DNA from 3 places in the Georhizobium profundi genome. Region 3 is predicted to be linked to each of the others. Evidence: predicted binding sites of a transcription regulator. Region 3 holds the regulator's gene; each other region holds the start of a gene.
What was found. Region 3 encodes PhoB, which activates phosphate uptake and scavenging genes when phosphate is short. Its sites were predicted from a motif close to TGTCATNNANCTGTCAT; they were not measured.

Region 1 (5,935 bases), 1.1 Mb from region 3:
CTGCACCATCTGATCGAAGACGCAATCGAACTGATGGCGCCCCGGGCCCACGAAAAGGGCATCGATATCGCTGCAGCGATCGGCGCCGGCACGCCGACGATGGTCGCGACCGACCACAACCGCCTCCGTCAGGTGGTCTTCAATCTCCTCGGCAACGCCATCAAGTTCACCGACGCAGGCGGCGTCATGCTCGAGGTGGCACGCGTCAACGACAATCTCGTGCTGACCTTTGCCGACACCGGCCCGGGCCTGGCGCGTGGCGATCAGCAACGCATCTTCGAGGAATTCGAGCAGGCGAATGGCGGCAAGACGCGCACCCATGGTGGCGTCGGCCTGGGGCTGTCCATCTCCAACCGCATCGTCAAGGCGTTGGGTGGCACCATCACGGTCGAGAGCCTGACCGGGCACGGAAGCCGGTTCATCGTGACCCTGCCGCTCGCCGAGGCGCTGTCGCCCTCGGGCATCGATCACTTCGCCAAGCAGCCGGCGCTTGCCGGAAACCGCGTGCTGCTGCTCGTGCCGCGCGGCCAGACGGCGGATGCGCTGGTCAAGCGCATCGCAGCGGAAGGGGGCCGCAGCTGGCACGTGGCGACGCCCAGCGGCGATCTTGCGGCATTCTGCGCCGATGAAGAAATCACCGACGTCATTGTCGATGCACGGATCCTGGACCGTGCCCGCGGATCTATCGCCGGACTGCCGCTTTTCGAAAGTGGTGGCCCACGGCGCACGCTTCTCGTTCGGCCCATCGAGCGCGAGGCACTGCAGCGTCTGACCGAGCGCGGCTTCGACAGCTGGTTGATTGCGCCGATCCGTCTCAAGAGCCTCGTGTCGGTTCTGCGCGGGGAGTTTCGTGCGCTGCCCGATCACGCGCCCCATCCCGATGGCGATCGCCTCATCGTACTTGACGGGATGACGCGCTCGCTGAACATTCTCGTTGCCGAGGACAATCCGGTGAATGCGCTGCTCATCACCAATGTCCTGCGCAAGGAGGGGCACTCCGTGGTCCTCGTCGAGAACGGGCAGCAACTGATCGAGCAAACATTCGATCCGATCACCGGCGCCTGCGCGCATGATCTGCTCATCACCGATCTCGCCATGCCGGTGATGGATGGTGCAACGGCGATCAGCGAGATCCGCGCCACGCAGCGGTCCAGGCGCTTGCCGCATATCCCTGTTGTTGTGCTCAGCGCTGACGGGCAAAATGAGACGCGCGAGTCGACGCTTCTCATCGGGGCGGATCTCTATCTCGAAAAACCGATCGATCCGACGAGCCTGTTGCGGTTGATCGCGCGCATCGCGTCCTGAAGCCGCAGCTTGGGGTTTCATCCGCCCGCCGACCTTGTCACTGCTCTGTTGCACAGTCATGTTTAAAGGCGGTGCAGAAACGGTTGCCTTTTTTGGATGATTCCCATGACCATTGAGCTCGGACAGCTTGCCGCCAGCCAGAGCCGGATGATCCCGCCCCATGTCGTCGCCGACAGCGCCATCCTCGGCCGCATCGGCACGCTGGTCACCCGCCTTGCAGCAGGGCCTTCTGAGGTCCGTGCCGCGCAGCGCGTGCGCCACAACGTCTTCGTGGAAGAGTTCGGCGCCCGAATGACGCCGGCTTCCGCATCGACGGGCTACGATGTCGACAGTTTCGACACCTATTGCGATCACCTGCTGGTGCTGGACACCAGCCTTGGCGGCGACGCCGAAGACCAGATCGTCGGCACCTACCGGCTACTGCGCCAGAGCGTGGCGAAGTCCCATCACGGCTTCTACTCCACCTCGGAATTCGGCGTTGCGGACATGATCGCGCGCCACCCGCAGAAGCGGTTTCTCGAGCTCGGCCGCTCCTGCGTGCTGCCGCCCTACCGCACCAAGCGCACCGTTGAACTGCTGTGGCAGGGCATCTGGGCCTATGCGCTGGAGCACGGCATCGACGTGATGTTCGGTTGCGCATCCTTCGGCGGCTGCCGGCCAGAAGCCCATGCGCTCGCCCTGTCGTTCCTGCACCACTCCGCGGCCGCGCAAGGCGAGTGGGCCGTGTCGGCGCTGCCGGAGCTTTACCGCAAGATGGATCTGATGCCCGTCGAAGCGATCCGCCCCCGCGAGGCGCTTGCAGCCCTGCCGCCGCTGGTGAAGGGCTATCTGAGGCTTGGCGCCCGCTTCGGCGACGGTGCCGTGATCGATCGCGCCTTCGGCACGACGGATGTGATGGTGGTGCTCCCGCGCGCCGCGATCAGCCCGCGCTATGTGAACTACTACCGCGCCGATGCCAGCCGCTTCTGCGGCTGATCAGGCCGGTTCGTTCAGCGTTTCACCGAAGCGAGCGCGCCTGAAAAGGCGTGGGCGAAGCTTTCGCGATCGTCGGGATTGAGAAACGAGCCGACATCGGTGCGCCGGCCTTCGCCTTCCACGGCCATCCCCGTAATGCCGATCTCCTCATGCCGGGCCACATGGAAGCGCGCCCAGAACGGATTGAACCGGTGTTCGGCGCTGCGGCCCGACGGCGCGATCTTGCGGACCGTGAGCAGTGTTCGCGATACGCTGACGATTTCACGCGCGCGCGCCGAGCGGTAATTCAGCCAGAACGCGCCGTAGAGCAGCGCGAGATCCAGCCCGAAAAACAGAAAGATCGGCCACGCCCCGGCGATCAGGAACACGATCCCGTGGGCGATGAAGAGAGCCGAAGTCAGCGTCATCAAGACGATGAAGCCGCCGCGACCGAGCGACCGGTGCGGGGTCAAAAGGGCCTCGAAGACCGGTGTGTCGGGTGCGGCATCGGCCGCGTTGCCTTGGCTCATGGACGCAGATTATAGAGGCCGGATGCAAAAGCCCAAGACCCCCGCCGGACAAATAATCGCGAGCCGCAGTCCCCGCAAACCGACGCGGCGCAGCCGCTACACCAAGGTGGAGCTGGAGGAGATGTTCCGGCGCTTCCAGCTGCAGCGGCCCGAGCCGAAGGGCGAACTGGAGCACGTGAACCCGTTCACGCTGGTCGTTGCCGTGGCGCTCTCCGCGCAGGCGACCGATGCCGGCGTGAACAAGGCGACGCGGGCGCTCTTCAAGGTGGCCGACACGCCGCAGAAGATGCTGGCACTCGGTGAAGACACGGTCCGCGACTACATCAAGACGATCGGGCTATTCCGCAACAAGGCGAAGAACGTCATCGCGCTCAGCCAGAAGCTCGTCGACGACTTCGGCGGCGAGGTGCCGATGACGCGGGAAGAGCTGGTGACGCTGCCGGGCGTCGGCCGCAAGACCGCGAATGTGGTGCTCTCCATGGCGTTCGGCCAGGCGACGATGGCGGTCGACACCCACATCTTCCGCATCGGCAACCGCATAGGCCTCGCGCCCGGCAAGACACCGGATGAGGTGGAGGAGATCCTGATGCGGGTGATCCCGCAGCCCTATCTCTACCACGCGCATCACTGGCTGATCCTGCACGGGCGCTATGTGTGCAAGGCCCGCAAGCCGGAATGCGAGCGCTGCATCATCGCCGATCTCTGCAAATCGAAGGAAAAGACAACGGACATTCCCGCCCCGATCGTCGAACTGACGCAGGATATCGACGCTCCGACGGCAGAAGCCATCTGACTAAAAGAGTCAGTGCACCGTGGCAGGGGTCGGAGCGCGCGCCGTGAGTGCGTATTCGGGGTCCTTGGCCACGACGCGTTGATGTAGGTGCACCATCAGCGCCGCCGCAAAGAGCGGCGTCAAAAGGTTGAGGATGGGGATCGCCAGAAACGCGGCAATGGCGATGCCCGCGAAGAACACCGTCGTGCCGTGGCGCGACCGAAGCTGCTTGGCGTCCGCCGGCGTATGGTACCGCATGGCGGCAAATTCGAAGAACTCCCGGCTCAGGAGGTAGGCGTTGACCACGAAGAACGCCATCAGATTGACGAGCGGGATGAAGAGCAGCATCAGCGCCAAAAGGTTGCCGAGGATGACGATGCCGAGGAACTTGAGCGTGTGCGGAATGGACTGCCGCAGCGACAGCGCCTGACCGACCGGCCGATCTCCATAATGCCGCCGCTCGATTGCTTCCGCGACATCGTCGAGAAACAAGCCGGCGATCAGCACGGAAATCGGGGCGATCAAAAATGCGAGGCCAAGCGCCAGCGCGATCGAGGCGAGGATGCCGACGAAGAAACCGGCCGTGCTCGACCACTCCGGCATCTCCGGAAAGAACCCCTGCATCCATGGCAGAGCCCATTCTGAAAAGACGCCCGTAACGAGGAACCACAGCCCGACGAGCATCAGCAATGTCAGGCCGATCACCTTCCAGAATGCCGAACGGCTTTCCGGCGCGAGTAGGTCCGCGATTGCGAGACGGATGCTGCTGAAGATCATGGCCCGGGCCCCCTCTCTTGTCTCACAGGATGTAGGGGGGGACCTGCTGCACTGCAATGTCGATCCACGAGGGTGTTGCAGTTCCCCGCAGCGGCAGATATATCGATAAATCTAGAAATATCATTCTATGGAGATGCGCTTGAGCGTGACGATTTACCACAATCCCGCTTGCGGCACCTCGCGCAATGCGCTTGCGATGATCAAGGCAAGCGGCGTCGAACCCTTGGTAATCGAATATCTGAAGCACCCGCCGACGCGCGAGACGCTCAGGCAGATGATCGCCGATGCGGGTCTGACGGTCCGTGAGGCGCTACGGCGTAAAGGCACGCCCTATGATGCGCTCGGTCTCGATGATGAGAGCCTGACGGAGGATGATCTGCTCGACCGCATGATGGAGCAGCCGATCCTCATCAATCGGCCGTTCGTGATTACGCCGCTGGGCACGCGCCTTTGCCGTCCCTCCGAACAGGTTCTGGATCTGCTGCCGGACGGTGCGGTGACAGAGTTTACGAAGGAAGATGGTGAAGTGATCCGGCGGCCTTAAGTCTCGGGGTCCTCCACCAACAGCAAAGGCATACTCATGACGCAAGATTTCCCGGCGCTGCGCGAAGATGCGTTCCGGCCCATCGACGAGGACGCGCTGCTGCGGCCCGCTCACAAGACGCATCCGCCCCGCGTTCTGATGCTCTACGGATCGTTGCGCGAACGGTCCTATTCGCGCCTGATGACCGAGGAGGCAGCCAGGGTTCTCACCCGCTTCGGTGCAGAAGTGAGGATTTTCGATCCCAAGGATCTGCCACTTCCGGATGCTGCCTCTGCTGACCATCCTAAGGTGCAGGAACTGCGCGATCTGTCGCTCTGGTCGGAGGCCCATGTCTGGTGCTCGCCCGAACGGCACGGTGCGATGACCGGAATCATGAAGGCCCAGATCGACTGGCTACCGCTTGCGCTTGGCGGCATGCGTCCGACCCAGGGTCGAACGCTGGCGCTGATGCAGGTTTGCGGTGGCTCGCAGAGCTTCAACACCGTCAACCAACTGCGCATCCTCGGGCGCTGGATGCGCATGGTGACGATCCCCAACCAGTCCTCCGTACCGAAGGCGTTCACCGAGTTCGAAGAGAACGGCCGCATGAAGCCATCGCCCTTCTACAATCGGATGGTCGACGTGATGGAAGAGCTGATGAAGTTCACGCTGCTGGTGCGTGATCGCGCCGACTATCTCGTCGATCGCTATTCGGAGCGTGTCGAGAGCGCCGAGGACCTGTCGAAGCGCGTCAACCAGCGCGCCATCTGATCGGACTGCGGTGCTTACGGCAACGGTTCCAGCGCGAGCCCGAAGGCGGCGTGGAGCATGCCGGTCATCGTGAAGGAGAGAACGACGAGGCCGATGGTGATGCCGATCGCGACCGGCATGTCGTTGTCGAAGGCGATGCGCGTCACGCGGAAAAAGATCGCGATTGCGATGCCGAAGAAGGCGAGCGAGGTGATCACCGCGATCGGCTCGGCGCCCGGCATTAAAAGCATCAGCGCTACAGGTATCGCCATCAGATAGGCGAAAGGCAGGCTGAGCCAGTTCGTGGCGATGACCCACCGGCCG
Region 2 (5,935 bases), 1.4 Mb from region 3:
GGATGACGGGACAGCGGATCGAGGTCTCGGGCGGCCAGAACATCTAGGTCTGGCCGAACCTGCCGCAAACGAAAAAGGCCGGGCGAAAGCCCGGCCTTTCATGATTGTCCGAAGAAACGCTCAGAGCTCGGAAACGGCGCCGATCGACCAGAAGAAGGTTTCGCCGGAGGAATCGTCCACGCCGTCATTGTCGGTGACGACGAAGGCTTCCCCACTGGCGTCGACGGCAAAGCCTTCGACCTTGTCGACGATGTAGCCGTTGTAAGCCGCAAGATCCGGAAGGAAGTCGTGGACTTCTTCCTTAGTGACCACAGGCAGTTCACCGCCAAGTTCGGCGCCTGCAAGCTCGGCGACCGGTACGCGATAGAGCTTCTTCAGCACGGCTGCCGCACCAATCTGGTTATCGCGCTCGACGATGTAGACATACTCACCGTGCAGCGTGATCTCGGACAAGCCGACCCAGCCCTCGCCCTTCGCTTCAAGCGGATAGTGAACGGCTGCCCACTCGCCCGAAGCCGGCGTATAGGAAACCAGCTTCACCATGCCTTCGGGATCGTTGCCCCACTCGCGCTGGATGGCGATCCAGAGTGTCCCGTCGATCATCGTGATGCCTTCGGCGCCGGACCGCGTGGCACCCTCAAGCAGTGCTTCAGGGAAGAGGACTTCCTCCTGGATCGCGCCTTCGGCATTCACACGATAGATCGCATGCGGAATGCCCTCATCGGCATCGCCCTCATTGGCGAGCCAGAAGCCGCCCTCGCCGTCTGCAACGATGCCTTCCAGATCCATGTTTTGCGCGGTTTCGCCATCGCGGGTGATCGTGATGGCGTCGGTGATCTGAGCAGGCGTCACGCTGGCATCGATCACATACATGCGCGGCTGGGCAGCGAACACGGAATCGCTGACAGCATAGAGGCGCCCGGCTTCGGACGGATCGGCAGCGAGGCCCGACAACGCACCGAAAGCGATCGGCAGTTCATTCTCGTCGCGCGTGGAGACGATCGTCGGGTACTGGGCGGCACCCTCGGTGCGCTCGAAGATCATGACATGCGCACGCACGCCACCGTCTTCGATAAGGTCGACTTCGTTGGCGACCGCGAAAAGGTTGCGCTCAGGGATCGCAACGATGCCTTCCGGCGAGATGCCCGAGGGCAGGATCTGCAGAAGCTCAGGCGCAGCATCTGCACCGTTGTCGCGATAGACGCCAACGACCGAACCACGCTCCGACAAAGGCAGGATCAGCGTTTCGTCGCCGAAGCGGGCGACTTCCATGCCCTCCGGCTCGATGCCCTTGGCGTCCGAACGACCGTCGGGATAGTGGCCGAGGAGCGCCACTTCGTGCTCGAAGCTGTTGCCGCTCTCATAGAGCACTTCGCCCATCTTGTTCATGATGGTGAAGCCGCGCGACCCCCCTTCGTAGTCACCCTCGTTGGCGATGGCGAAGCGGTCATCGTCCAGCCACTGGATCGCATCGGGCTCGCGCTTCACGGCCGTCGCCGAGCCGGAGAAATCGAACGCACCATCGTCTTCCGTGTCGATGCCTGTCAGGTCCACCGCACCAGCGGAAAAATGCGCAGTCACAGTGCCATCGGCCGCGTTGATGATCGCAATATGGTTGTTTTCCTGAAGCGTCACGGCAAGTTCGTTAGCTTCATTGAAGTCGACGAATTCTGGCTCCGGGTCTTCCGGCGCAATTTCGGCGAGGCCCGTCAGGTCCACCGTGATCATTGCATCGCAATCCGGCACGCCATCGGTCAGCGGGAAGATCTTCACGTCCCCGGCAGGCATCTGCGGGATGACGCCGTCGTTCAGGTCCTCGTCACGCTGGTTCTCGATGGCGACCGCAGCGAACGTACCGTCCGGTGATACTGCGGTGGAATCAGGCTGACCGCCAAGATCGCACTGCGCTTCCATCGTCTGCGTCGCAATATCGACGACAGCCAGGAAGCCCGAAGGCTGCGTCAGGTCTTCGGTCGTGTTGACGCCGACCAGCACCTTGGAGCCAGCAACGGAAACGGCGGTAGGCTCACCGCCGTCCATGGCAAGGAAGCCGCCGGCAACGGGCGCAGCGGCGTCGGTGATGTCGATGAAGCCGATGCCACCTGCCGGGCTATCGGAATAGATCAGCATCATGCCATCTTCGGTGGCCGTGATGATCTCGGCGGAAGACGGCGCGTTGACGTCGGCGCCTTCCGGCTTGTTGTCGACGACCGGGAAGGACGCGATCCGGTTGAAGTTCATGGCTTCCTGCGCCCATGCACCGGTGGTGGTCAGCAGGGTGCCTGCAAGCAAGGTCAGTGCAAAATGTTTGGTGGTCGTCATGAGCCCCTCCAATCGGACATCGCGCGTCGATCGCGCCGTGCCTGCTCATGCAATGTGTCGATGACAGTGGGATGACAGAGAGGGGGCAAGTGACCAGCAAGCGCGCGGCGGCAGAGGCGCCCCTCAAATAATGTGGTTGATCGGACCGTCGGGGGTGCCCGCCCCGGCCTTCAGATGCTATGCGCCCCCCACTGTCACAAAACTGTCATGAACGGGCAAGCATGGCCAAGAGCGCACTCGACAAGGACCTGAACAAGGTCGTCAACCTGGAAACGGCGACTGGAGACCTCTCCAGAAGCCTGGCCTTTCCAGGGATCGCGCTCGTCTTCCTGCTCGGCGCCATGGTGGTTGCGGCATTCTATGCCGTCGAAGGTCCGCTCAGCTACCTCGTCATCATCGCGTCCGTCATTGCCGGTTACATGGCGCTCAACATTGGCGCGAACGACGTTGCCAACAATATGGGACCGGCCGTCGGCAGCCGGGCACTCACCATGGCCGGCGCGATCGCAATTGCGGTCGTGTGCGAAAGTGCCGGCGCGTTGCTCGCGGGCGGCGATGTCGTCAAGACCATCTCCAGCGAGTTGCTGCTGCCAGCCGTTCATCTCGAAACGGTGGACTTCATCGTCGTGATGACGGCCGCCCTGCTCTCCTCCGCCCTGTGGATCAATCTCGCCACCTATCTCGGAGCACCCGTTTCCACGACCCACTCCGTCGTCGGCGGCGTCATCGGAGCTGGCGTCGCGGCGGCCGGCTTCAGCGTCGTCGCATGGCCAGTGCTGGCGACCATCGTCGCGAGCTGGGTCATCTCGCCGGTGCTAGGCGGCGTCATGGCCGCCGGCGTGCTGGCTTTCGCCAACGCGACCATCCTGGAACGGGAAGACAAGATCGCAGCGGCCCGCATCTGGGTGCCGGTGCTCATCTCCGGCATGGCCGCAGTCTTCGCGATGTATCTCACGATCAAGGGATTGAGCCGGATCTGGAGTGCCAGCCCGCTCCAGGTTCTGATGCTTGGCGCCGTCTTCGCGGTCATCAGCTGGATGCTGGCGCGTCCGTGGGTGATGCGCCGGTCGATCGGGCTGGAGAACCGGTCCAAGAGCATCAACGGTCTCTTCCGCCTGCCCTTGATCTTCGCGGCAGCGCTTTTGTCCTTCGCCCACGGCGCCAATGATGTCGCCAATGCGGTCGGGCCGCTCGCCGCGATCGTTGCGGCAGCCGGCAGCGGCTCGACCGATGTCGCCGCTGTCGCCCTTCCGCTGTGGGTGCTGGCGATCGGCGCGGTCGGCATCGCGCTCGGCCTTGCTTTGTTCGGTCCGCGGCTGATCAGGCTCGTCGGTGAAAAGATCACCAAGATGAACGAGATCCGCGCCTATTGCGTCGCCTTCGCCGCAGCAACCACCGTTCTCATCGCTTCCTGGCTTGGACTGCCCGTGTCCTCGACGCACATTGCCATCGGCGCCGTCTTCGGCGTCGGCTTCCTGCGCGAGGCGACGTCGAACCGCGGCGTGCGCAATCCGGCCGTCCAGCCCTATTCGCTCTTCCTGAACACCGACCGCCTCAACAAGACTCCGGAAGAGGCACTCGCCAATTTCCAGAAGCGCGAACGCCGTCGGCTTGTGCGCCGTCAGCACGGCCTGCAGATTGCAGCCGCCTGGGTGATCACCGTTCCGGCGGCCGGTCTCCTGTCCGCCCTGCTCTACTGGCTGATCGGCCTCCTGATCGTGGCCTGACCGCCCGGAGCAGGCTTCAGGGAGTCACCAGCTTGTCCACAGCCTCCGCCATCGCCACGGCGCCTCGGTCGGACAGCAGGCGTTTGGCTTCTTTCAGCATCACCCAGTGGCGGTAGCGCTGCCCGATCTCTGGCCACTCGTCGAGTTGGCGCTCCACGAGCAGCGGAAACACCTCCACATGGATGATCGTGCGGCGAAGCAACTGCTTCACCGTCCGGTAGCTGCCGACCGGTTCCGGATGGACATGCCCTTCGACGCCCGCCTCTTCGAAAGCCTCCTGGGCTGCCGTCTCCTGCGGCGTCAGGCCTTCGATCAGCGAGCCTTTCGGAAAAATCCAGCGCCCGGTGCGCCGCGAGGTGATCAGGAGGAAGGCGCAACGCCCCTCGATCATCTGATAGGGCACCGCACCATACTGCTTCTTCGACGCGCGCCGGGAAGAGCCGGAAGCGATGCGATCCATGAGCGTCAACGAAGTCATTGCAGTGATCCCACTTATCAACAGGGCGGAGACGGAGCAGAGGTCGTTCGGACACTGGCCCACCCCCAATTTTCTATGTCATTTTTCGTACTTGAAGCGTTTGGCAAGTCCAGAGTTCCAACGGGTTCGACTTTCCCCAGTTTCCACCCTCCCAGCGCACAACATCTGGTATTCACATCCAAGCGCTCGACCAGCTCTTGACCCATGATCCGAGTCGCAGTCTATTGGTTATCACGCTGTGAACAACGGCCCGCCGGCATGAAGAAGCCGGTCACAAATCAAGACAGTAAGCGTTGGTGAGCCCAGTCGGATGATCCGTTGCGGATCCTTCCTCGGGCTGCCTTGGCATGGCGTAACGGGGGTTGCCGCAGGCGGCGGCAGGGGTAGCGGAAACGGTGGATTTACACTATATTTAGTGTTGCCAGCCACCATCAACACAACATACGGTCTGGATCACTCGATTCCATCACGAGACCGGATTTCGAGGGCTGGCCGCGCCATGAAGAGCGCCGCCGGATGATGACAAATTGCGCCCGCCACGAAGACCGTCGGCAGGCACACCACGACAAGGACGAGGGACAATGCGCATCGAGCGGCGGTTTACTGAAGCGGGGCAATCGGCCTATGCGGCCATCGAATTCCGCAAGGCCATCAGCGAGATCAAGAATCCGGATGGCTCCGTCGTCTTCCGGCTCGCCGACATCGACGTTCCGGCGCAGTTCAGCCAGGTTGCGGCCGACATCCTCGCCCAGAAATATTTCCGCAAGGCCGGCGTTCCTGCCCGCCTGAAGCGCGTCGAGGAAAACGACGTGCCGTCGTTCCTGTGGCGTTCGGTCGCCGACGAGACCGCCCTCGCCGAACTGCCCGAGGACGAGCGCTACGGTTCCGAAACCGATGCCCGCCAGGTCTTCACCCGTCTTGCGGGCACCTGGACCTACTGGGGCTGGAAGGGCGGCTATTTCAATTCGGAAGAAGACGCCTCCGCCTTCATGGACGAGCTCGCCTACATGCTCGCCACGCAGCGCGTCGCGCCGAATTCCCCGCAATGGTTCAACACCGGCCTGCACTGGGCCTATGGCATCGATGGCCCCGGCCAGGGCCACTACTATGTCGATCCCTTCACCAAGAAGCTCGTCCAGTCGCAGTCGGCCTATGAGCACCCGCAGCCGCATGCGTGCTTCATCCAGTCGGTCGAAGACGATCTGGTCAATGAAAGCGGCATCATGGACCTCTGGGTCCGTGAGGCGCGCCTCTTCAAATACGGTTCGGGCACCGGCTCCAACTTCTCCTACCTGCGCGGCGAAGGCGAAAAGCTGTCGGGCGGTGGCAAGTCGTCGGGCCTGATGTCCTTCCTCAAGATCGGCGACCGGGCAGCCGGCGCCATCAAGTCGGGCGGCACCACGCGCCG
Region 3 (5,935 bases):
CGTTCACCTGATAGGGCTGGAAGACGTTGTGGCCGCGCGCGCGATGTTCCTGGCCCATGGAAAACCAGGTATCGGTCACCACGCAATCGGCGCCGCGCACCGCGTCCATCGGGTCGTTCGTGACATTGACGATGCCGCCATTGGCGCGCGCCCAGTCCACATAGCGCGCCTCCGGCTCGGAGCCTTCCGGCACCGCGACATTCATCGTGAAACCAAAGCGCGCCGATGCCTCGATCAGCGAATGCAGCACGTTGTTGCCATCGCCCGACCAGGCGACCGTCTTGCCCTTGATCGGCCCGCGATGTTCTTCGAAAGTCAGGATATCGGCCATGATCTGGCAGGGATGGGTGTCGTCCGTCAGCGCATTGATCACGGGCACGGTCGCGTGTTCGGCCAGTTCAAGCAGGCGGCTGTGCTCGGTCGTGCGGATCATGATGATGTCGACATAGCGCGACAGCACCTTGGCCGTATCCGCGATCGTTTCAGCGCGCCCGAGCTGCATTTCCGTGCCGGAGAGAAACAACGTTTCCCCGCCAAGCTGGCGCATGCCGACATCGAAGGATACGCGGGTGCGCGTCGAGGGCTTTTCGAAGATCATGGCAAGCACTTTGCCGGCGAGGGGCTTGTCGCCCTGACCCGACTTCAAGGCATCCTTGATCGCGCGCGCATTGTCGATCATCCCACGAAGATCGTCTGCCGTGGTGGTCGATAGATCGATGAAATGACGTGGCGTGCCGTTGGCGCCCATGGTGATGATCCCCGTGCCCCGGCCTGCTCTCAGGCGGAAATTGCCTGTTTGGATGAAGAAAGTTCAGAGGCGACCATGTCGATGCGCGACAGCCCTTCGCGCATTTCCTCGGCCGTGATCGTGAGCGGCGGCAGAAGGCGAACGACGTTGTCGCCTGCCGGTACCGAAAGCATGTGATGCGCGCGAAGGCCAGCCACCATCTCCGTGTTCGGCACGACGGTCTTCAACCCGAGCATCAGGCCGCGCCCGCGGATTTCGGCGACGACATCGGGATAGCGATCCTTGATCGCCTCGAGGCCCTGCTTTGCCACCAGCGACAGGTCGCGCACATGCTCCAGGAAGCCATCCGCCAGGATGACGTCGAGAACGGCGTTGCCGACGGCCATGGCGAGCGGATTGCCGCCATAGGTCGTGCCGTGCGTGCCGGGCACCATTCCCGCGGCCGCTTCGGACGTTGCGAGACAGACGCCGAGCGGGAACCCTCCACCGATGCCTTTGGCGACCGCCATGATGTCCGGCGAAATGCCCGACCATTCATGCGCGAAGAGCTTGCCCGTGCGACCGACGCCCGACTGCACTTCGTCGAAGATCAGCAGCGTACCGGTCTCGTCGCACAGAGCCCTCAGTTGGCGCAGCCGTTCGTCGGGAACCGGCCGAACACCGCCCTCGCCCTGCACGGGCTCGATCAGAATCGCGGCCGTATCCTCGGTGACAGCGGCTTCGAGTGCGGCCCAATCGTCGAACGGTACCTGGTCGAAACCCTCGACCTTGGGCCCGAAGCCTTCGAGATATTTGGGCTGGCCACCGGCAGCGATCGTCGCGAGCGTCCGCCCGTGGAATGCCCCTTCGAAGGTGACGATGCGGAACCGCTCGCCCTGCCCGCGCGCATGATGATAACGGCGTGCGGTCTTGATCGCACACTCCAGCGCTTCGGCACCGGAATTGGTGAAGAAGGCGCGATCCGCGAAGGTCGCCTCCGTCAGGCGGCGCGCAAGCCGCTCCTGCCCGGGAATCTCATAGAGATTGGACAGGTGCCACAATTTGTCGGCCTGCTCCTTGAGCGCGGCGACGAGATGCGGATGGGAATGCCCGAGCGAGTTCACGGCGATGCCAGCGGCGAAATCCAGATATCGCTTGCCATCCTCGCTCGTCAGCCAGACACCATCGCCACGCTCGAAGCGGAGCGGAGCGCGGTTGTAAGTCTCGAAAAGCGGCGACGCCGGTGCCATCTGGCGCAAACTCCCACTCAAGGCCACACCGCAAAAGGGTCGGACGGTTCGCGTCGCAAACCTCAAGGACTGCGGCCTGAAAATTGAAAAGCCGCCCTGCGGCGGCCCGACGCACTATCTTCATTTCGCCCGGCGCTGTCAAGAAAACGCCCCTTGTGCCGGCTACCACGCAATTCGCCTAAAAAGCCCCAAGTTGGGGAAAACTCAAAAAAGCGAATCGGCCGATTCCCGGGACTCTTGTCACGGAGTCTGCCGACCATTAAGTTGAAATAACAGCACTAGACTGCATGCGGCGGACCTAGTCATCACACAGTATTAAGGCGACGCGGTTCCGTTGATACTTCGGGCCAGCGCCGAGGGATTCTGCTGCGCCCTATATCGAAACTGGAGTTGCGGCCATGAATTGGACCGATGAGCGCGTCGAAAAACTTACCAAATTGTGGGCCGACGGCCTCAGCGCGAGCCAGATTGCCGCACAATTGGGTGGCGTGACACGAAATGCTGTCATCGGCAAAGTACATCGGCTGAACCTGCCGGGACGCGCAAAGTCCGGAGGCACCCCTGCTCCGCGCGCAAAACGCCCGGCACCGGCTCCGCGCCCGGCCTCCAACTTCAACGCCCGCCCTGCAGCACCGCGCACGATTTCCCGAGGTGGCGCAGCCGCCGCGGTGCGTGAAGATGTCGCCATGGAAGCAGCGCCGCAGACACGTCCCGTCAGCGATGTCGTCGTGCCGATCGCCAAGCGCTTGGCGCTGGTCGACCTGACTGAGCGCACATGCAAGTGGCCGGTTGGCGACCCGATGCACGAAGACTTCCACTTCTGCGGCCACGATTCAGGCGAGAACACGCCCTACTGCAAATACCACGCGCGTCTCGCCTTCCAGGTCTCGGGCGAAAGGCGCCGGGCGCGCTGATCGCGCGCCGTCGTCGTCAAATTCAAGCTGAGAATGAAGAAGGCGCTCAGCCTTCCAGCGCGTAGCCGGCGCCCCGCACCGTGCGGATGACATCACGCATGTTGGCGAGATTGATCGCCTTGCGCAGCCGGCCGACATGGACATCCACCGTGCGCTCGTCGACATAGATGTCATGGCCCCACACGCCATCGAGCAGTTGCGCGCGCGAATAGACGCGACCAGGCGACGACATCAGAAATTCCAGTAGCTTGAATTCTGTCGGTCCAAGCCGGATCTCGCGCCCCTTGCGGTGGACGCGGTGCGTTTCGCGATCGAGCGTGATGTCGCCGCTCTGCAGCACCGAAGAGATGACCTCGGGCTTGGCGCGACGCAGCATGGCGCGAACACGCGCCATCAGTTCAGGCGTCGAAAACGGCTTCACCACATAGTCGTCGGCACCGGTCGCGAGACCGCGAATGCGCTCGCTCTCTTCAGCACGCGCCGTCAGCATGATGATCGGCAAGCGTTCGGTTTCAGGCCGCGCGCGCAGCCGGCGGCAGAGCTCGATGCCAGAGACGCCTGGAAGCATCCAGTCCAGGATGAGCAGGTCCGGAACACGCTCTTTCAGCTGGATCTCGGCCTCGTCGCCGCGAAGAACAGTGTCGACCTTGTAGCCTTCGGCTTCCAGATTGTAACGCAGGAGCACGCTCAGCGCTTCTTCGTCCTCGACGACCGTTATCTTTGGCAGCATCTTCCCATCGTCTCCGTCAGTGGCCGCTGGCCATCACCGTCGCAGTCTTGTCGCCGCGCGGCCGTTCGCCGAGCAGCCGGTCGCCGGTCGCCATATAGTAGATCGTCTCGGCGATGTTGGTTGCATGATCGCCGATGCGCTCGATGTTCTTGGCGCAGAACAGTAGATGCGTGCAGGCCGAAATGTTGCGCGGATCTTCCATCATGTAGGTCAGCAACTCACGGAACAACGACGTGTACATTGCGTCGATTTCGTCGTCGCGCTGGCGCACCTGGTTCGCCGCAACGGCGGAGCGCGTCGAATAGGCATCGAGCACTTCCTTCAGCTGCGTCAAAGCGAGTTCGGAGAGGTGCTCGAGCCCCCGCACCAGTTGCTTCGGCTGGGCCGTGCCCTGGACGGCGACCACGCGCTTGGCGATATTCTTTCCCATATCGCCGACGCGCTCGAGGTCAGCCGCGATGCGGATCGCGCCCATCACTTCGCGCAGATCGTGTGCCATGGGCTGACGCTTGGCGATGACGACGATGGCACGCTCGTTGATGTCGCGTTCGGCATCGTCGAGAATGATGTCCTCGGCGATGATCCGCTGGGCGCTCCCCGCATCGGAAGCCACCAGCGCGGCGACGGCGTCGCCCACCATGCGTTCCGCGATGCCGCCCATCTCCGAGACCCGGCGCATCAGATATTTCAGCTCTTCGTCGAAGGACGAGACGATATGCGGATCGCTCATTGTTCTCTCCGTGGCCACAGCCGGTTGGTCAGCCGAACCGGCCGGTAATGTAATCCTGGGTGCGCTTGTCTTCCGGGTTCGTGAAGATCTTGTCGGTCGGACCTTCCTCCACGAGATTGCCGAGATGGAAGAACGCCGTCTTCTGCGAAACGCGCGCCGCCTGCTGCATCGAGTGCGTCACGATGATGATCGTGTAGTTCTCGCGCAGTTCGTCGATCAGCTCTTCGATGATGGCCGTTGCGATCGGGTCGAGCGCCGAACACGGCTCGTCCATCAAAATGACTTCCGGACCGACCGCGATGGCGCGCGCGATGCAGAGGCGCTGCTGCTGGCCGCCCGAGAGGCCGGTGCCCGGCTCGTGAAGACGATCCTTGACCTCGTTGAAGAGCCCTGCCTTGCGCAAGCTCGACACGACGACTTCTTCCGCATCAGCCTTAGTGCGGATGAGACCGTGGATTCGCGGACCGTAGGCGACGTTTTCGAAAATCGATTTCGGAAAAGGATTGGGCTTCTGAAACACCATGCCGACGCGGGCACGTAGTTCGACGACGTCCAGCGAGGGATCGTAGATGTCCTCGCCGTCGAGTTCGATCTTGCCGCCGACGCGCGCGCCTTCGATCGTATCGTTCATGCGGTTGATGCAGCGCAGGAACGTGGACTTGCCGCAGCCCGATGGGCCGATGAAGGCCGTAACGGCGCGGTCAGGAATATCGACCGACACGTCGAACAACGCCTGCTTGGCGCCATAGAAGACGGACACGTCGCTGGCGCGCACGCGAACGCTGCGCTGGGCAAGCTCGGCTGCGCCGTGGTCGCTGGCCTGCTCTGCGTTCGGGGTGAGCTCCGCATGTGGAAAGTTCATTCCAGAGGCCATGACGGGATCCTTGGTGATGGTGCTATCTGACGTCACTTGCGTTTCTCCAGTCGCGACCGAAGGAAGATTGCGATCGCATTGAGGCTCAGCATCAGGCCGAGTAGCACGATGATGGCGGCAGAAGTACGCGCTTCGAAGAAATTACGGTTTTCGTTGCCCTGCCAGAGATAGATCTGCACCGGCAAGGCCGACGCCTGGTCCATGGGACTGCTCGGAATATTGGCGACGAAGGCGTTCATGCCGATGAGCAGCAGAGGAGCAGTTTCCCCGAGCGCCTGAGCGACACCGATGATGGCGGCAGTCAGGATGCCCGGATAGGTGATCGGCAGCACGTGATGGAAGACCATCTGCGTGCGCGATGCGCCGAGACCGAGGGCCGCCTGGCGAAGAGAAGGCGGCACTGCGCGCAGCGATGAACGCGTGGCAATGATGATCGTCGGCAGCGTCATCAGCGTCAGGACGAGACCACCGACGAGCGGCGCGGAAAGCGGCAGGCGGAAATAGTTGATGAAGACCGCCGCACCCAGCAGACCGAACACGATGGAAGGCACCGCCGCCAGATTGTTGATCGTGATCTCGATCACATCGGTCAGCCGGTTCTTCGGCGCGAATTCTTCGAGATAGACGGCGCTTGCGACACCGATTGGCACGGCGAGCACGATGACGATCAGCATCATGTAGAGCGAGCCCATGAAGGCGCCCGCGAGACC

Region 1: the regulator PhoB is predicted to act here: its motif matches at 1,341-1,357, upstream of olsB (l-ornithine N(alpha)-acyltransferase).
Region 2: the regulator PhoB is predicted to act here: its motif matches at 2,383-2,399, upstream of D5400_RS12245 (esterase-like activity of phytase family protein).

What each region holds. Positions count from the first base shown of each region.
Region 1 covers NZ_CP032509.1:14,084-20,018, reverse strand. Annotated here, with positions in the region: gene D5400_RS00110 (ATP-binding protein) at 1-1,305, shown strand, start outside; gene olsB (l-ornithine N(alpha)-acyltransferase) at 1,411-2,280, shown strand; gene D5400_RS00100 (DUF2244 domain-containing protein) at 2,295-2,789, opposite strand; gene nth (endonuclease III) at 2,788-3,582, shown strand; gene D5400_RS00090 (sulfate transporter family protein) at 3,592-4,338, opposite strand; gene arsC (arsenate reductase (glutaredoxin)) at 4,478-4,882, shown strand; gene arsH (arsenical resistance protein ArsH) at 4,919-5,632, shown strand; gene D5400_RS00075 (hypothetical protein) at 5,647-5,935, opposite strand, start outside.
Region 2 covers NZ_CP032509.1:2,566,983-2,572,917, reverse strand. Annotated here, with positions in the region: gene D5400_RS12250 (SDR family NAD(P)-dependent oxidoreductase) at 1-47, shown strand, start outside; gene D5400_RS12245 (esterase-like activity of phytase family protein) at 121-2,322, opposite strand; gene D5400_RS12240 (inorganic phosphate transporter) at 2,544-4,049, shown strand; gene D5400_RS12235 (NUDIX hydrolase) at 4,066-4,527, opposite strand; gene D5400_RS12230 (vitamin B12-dependent ribonucleotide reductase) at 5,109-5,935, shown strand, end outside.
Region 3 covers NZ_CP032509.1:1,127,193-1,133,127, reverse strand. Annotated here, with positions in the region: gene argF (ornithine carbamoyltransferase) at 1-748, opposite strand, end outside; gene D5400_RS05285 (aspartate aminotransferase family protein) at 778-1,977, opposite strand; gene D5400_RS05280 (GcrA family cell cycle regulator) at 2,376-2,891, shown strand; gene phoB (phosphate regulon transcriptional regulator PhoB) at 2,938-3,621, opposite strand; gene phoU (phosphate signaling complex protein PhoU) at 3,638-4,351, opposite strand; gene pstB (phosphate ABC transporter ATP-binding protein PstB) at 4,380-5,261, opposite strand; gene pstA (phosphate ABC transporter permease PstA) at 5,258-5,935, opposite strand, start outside.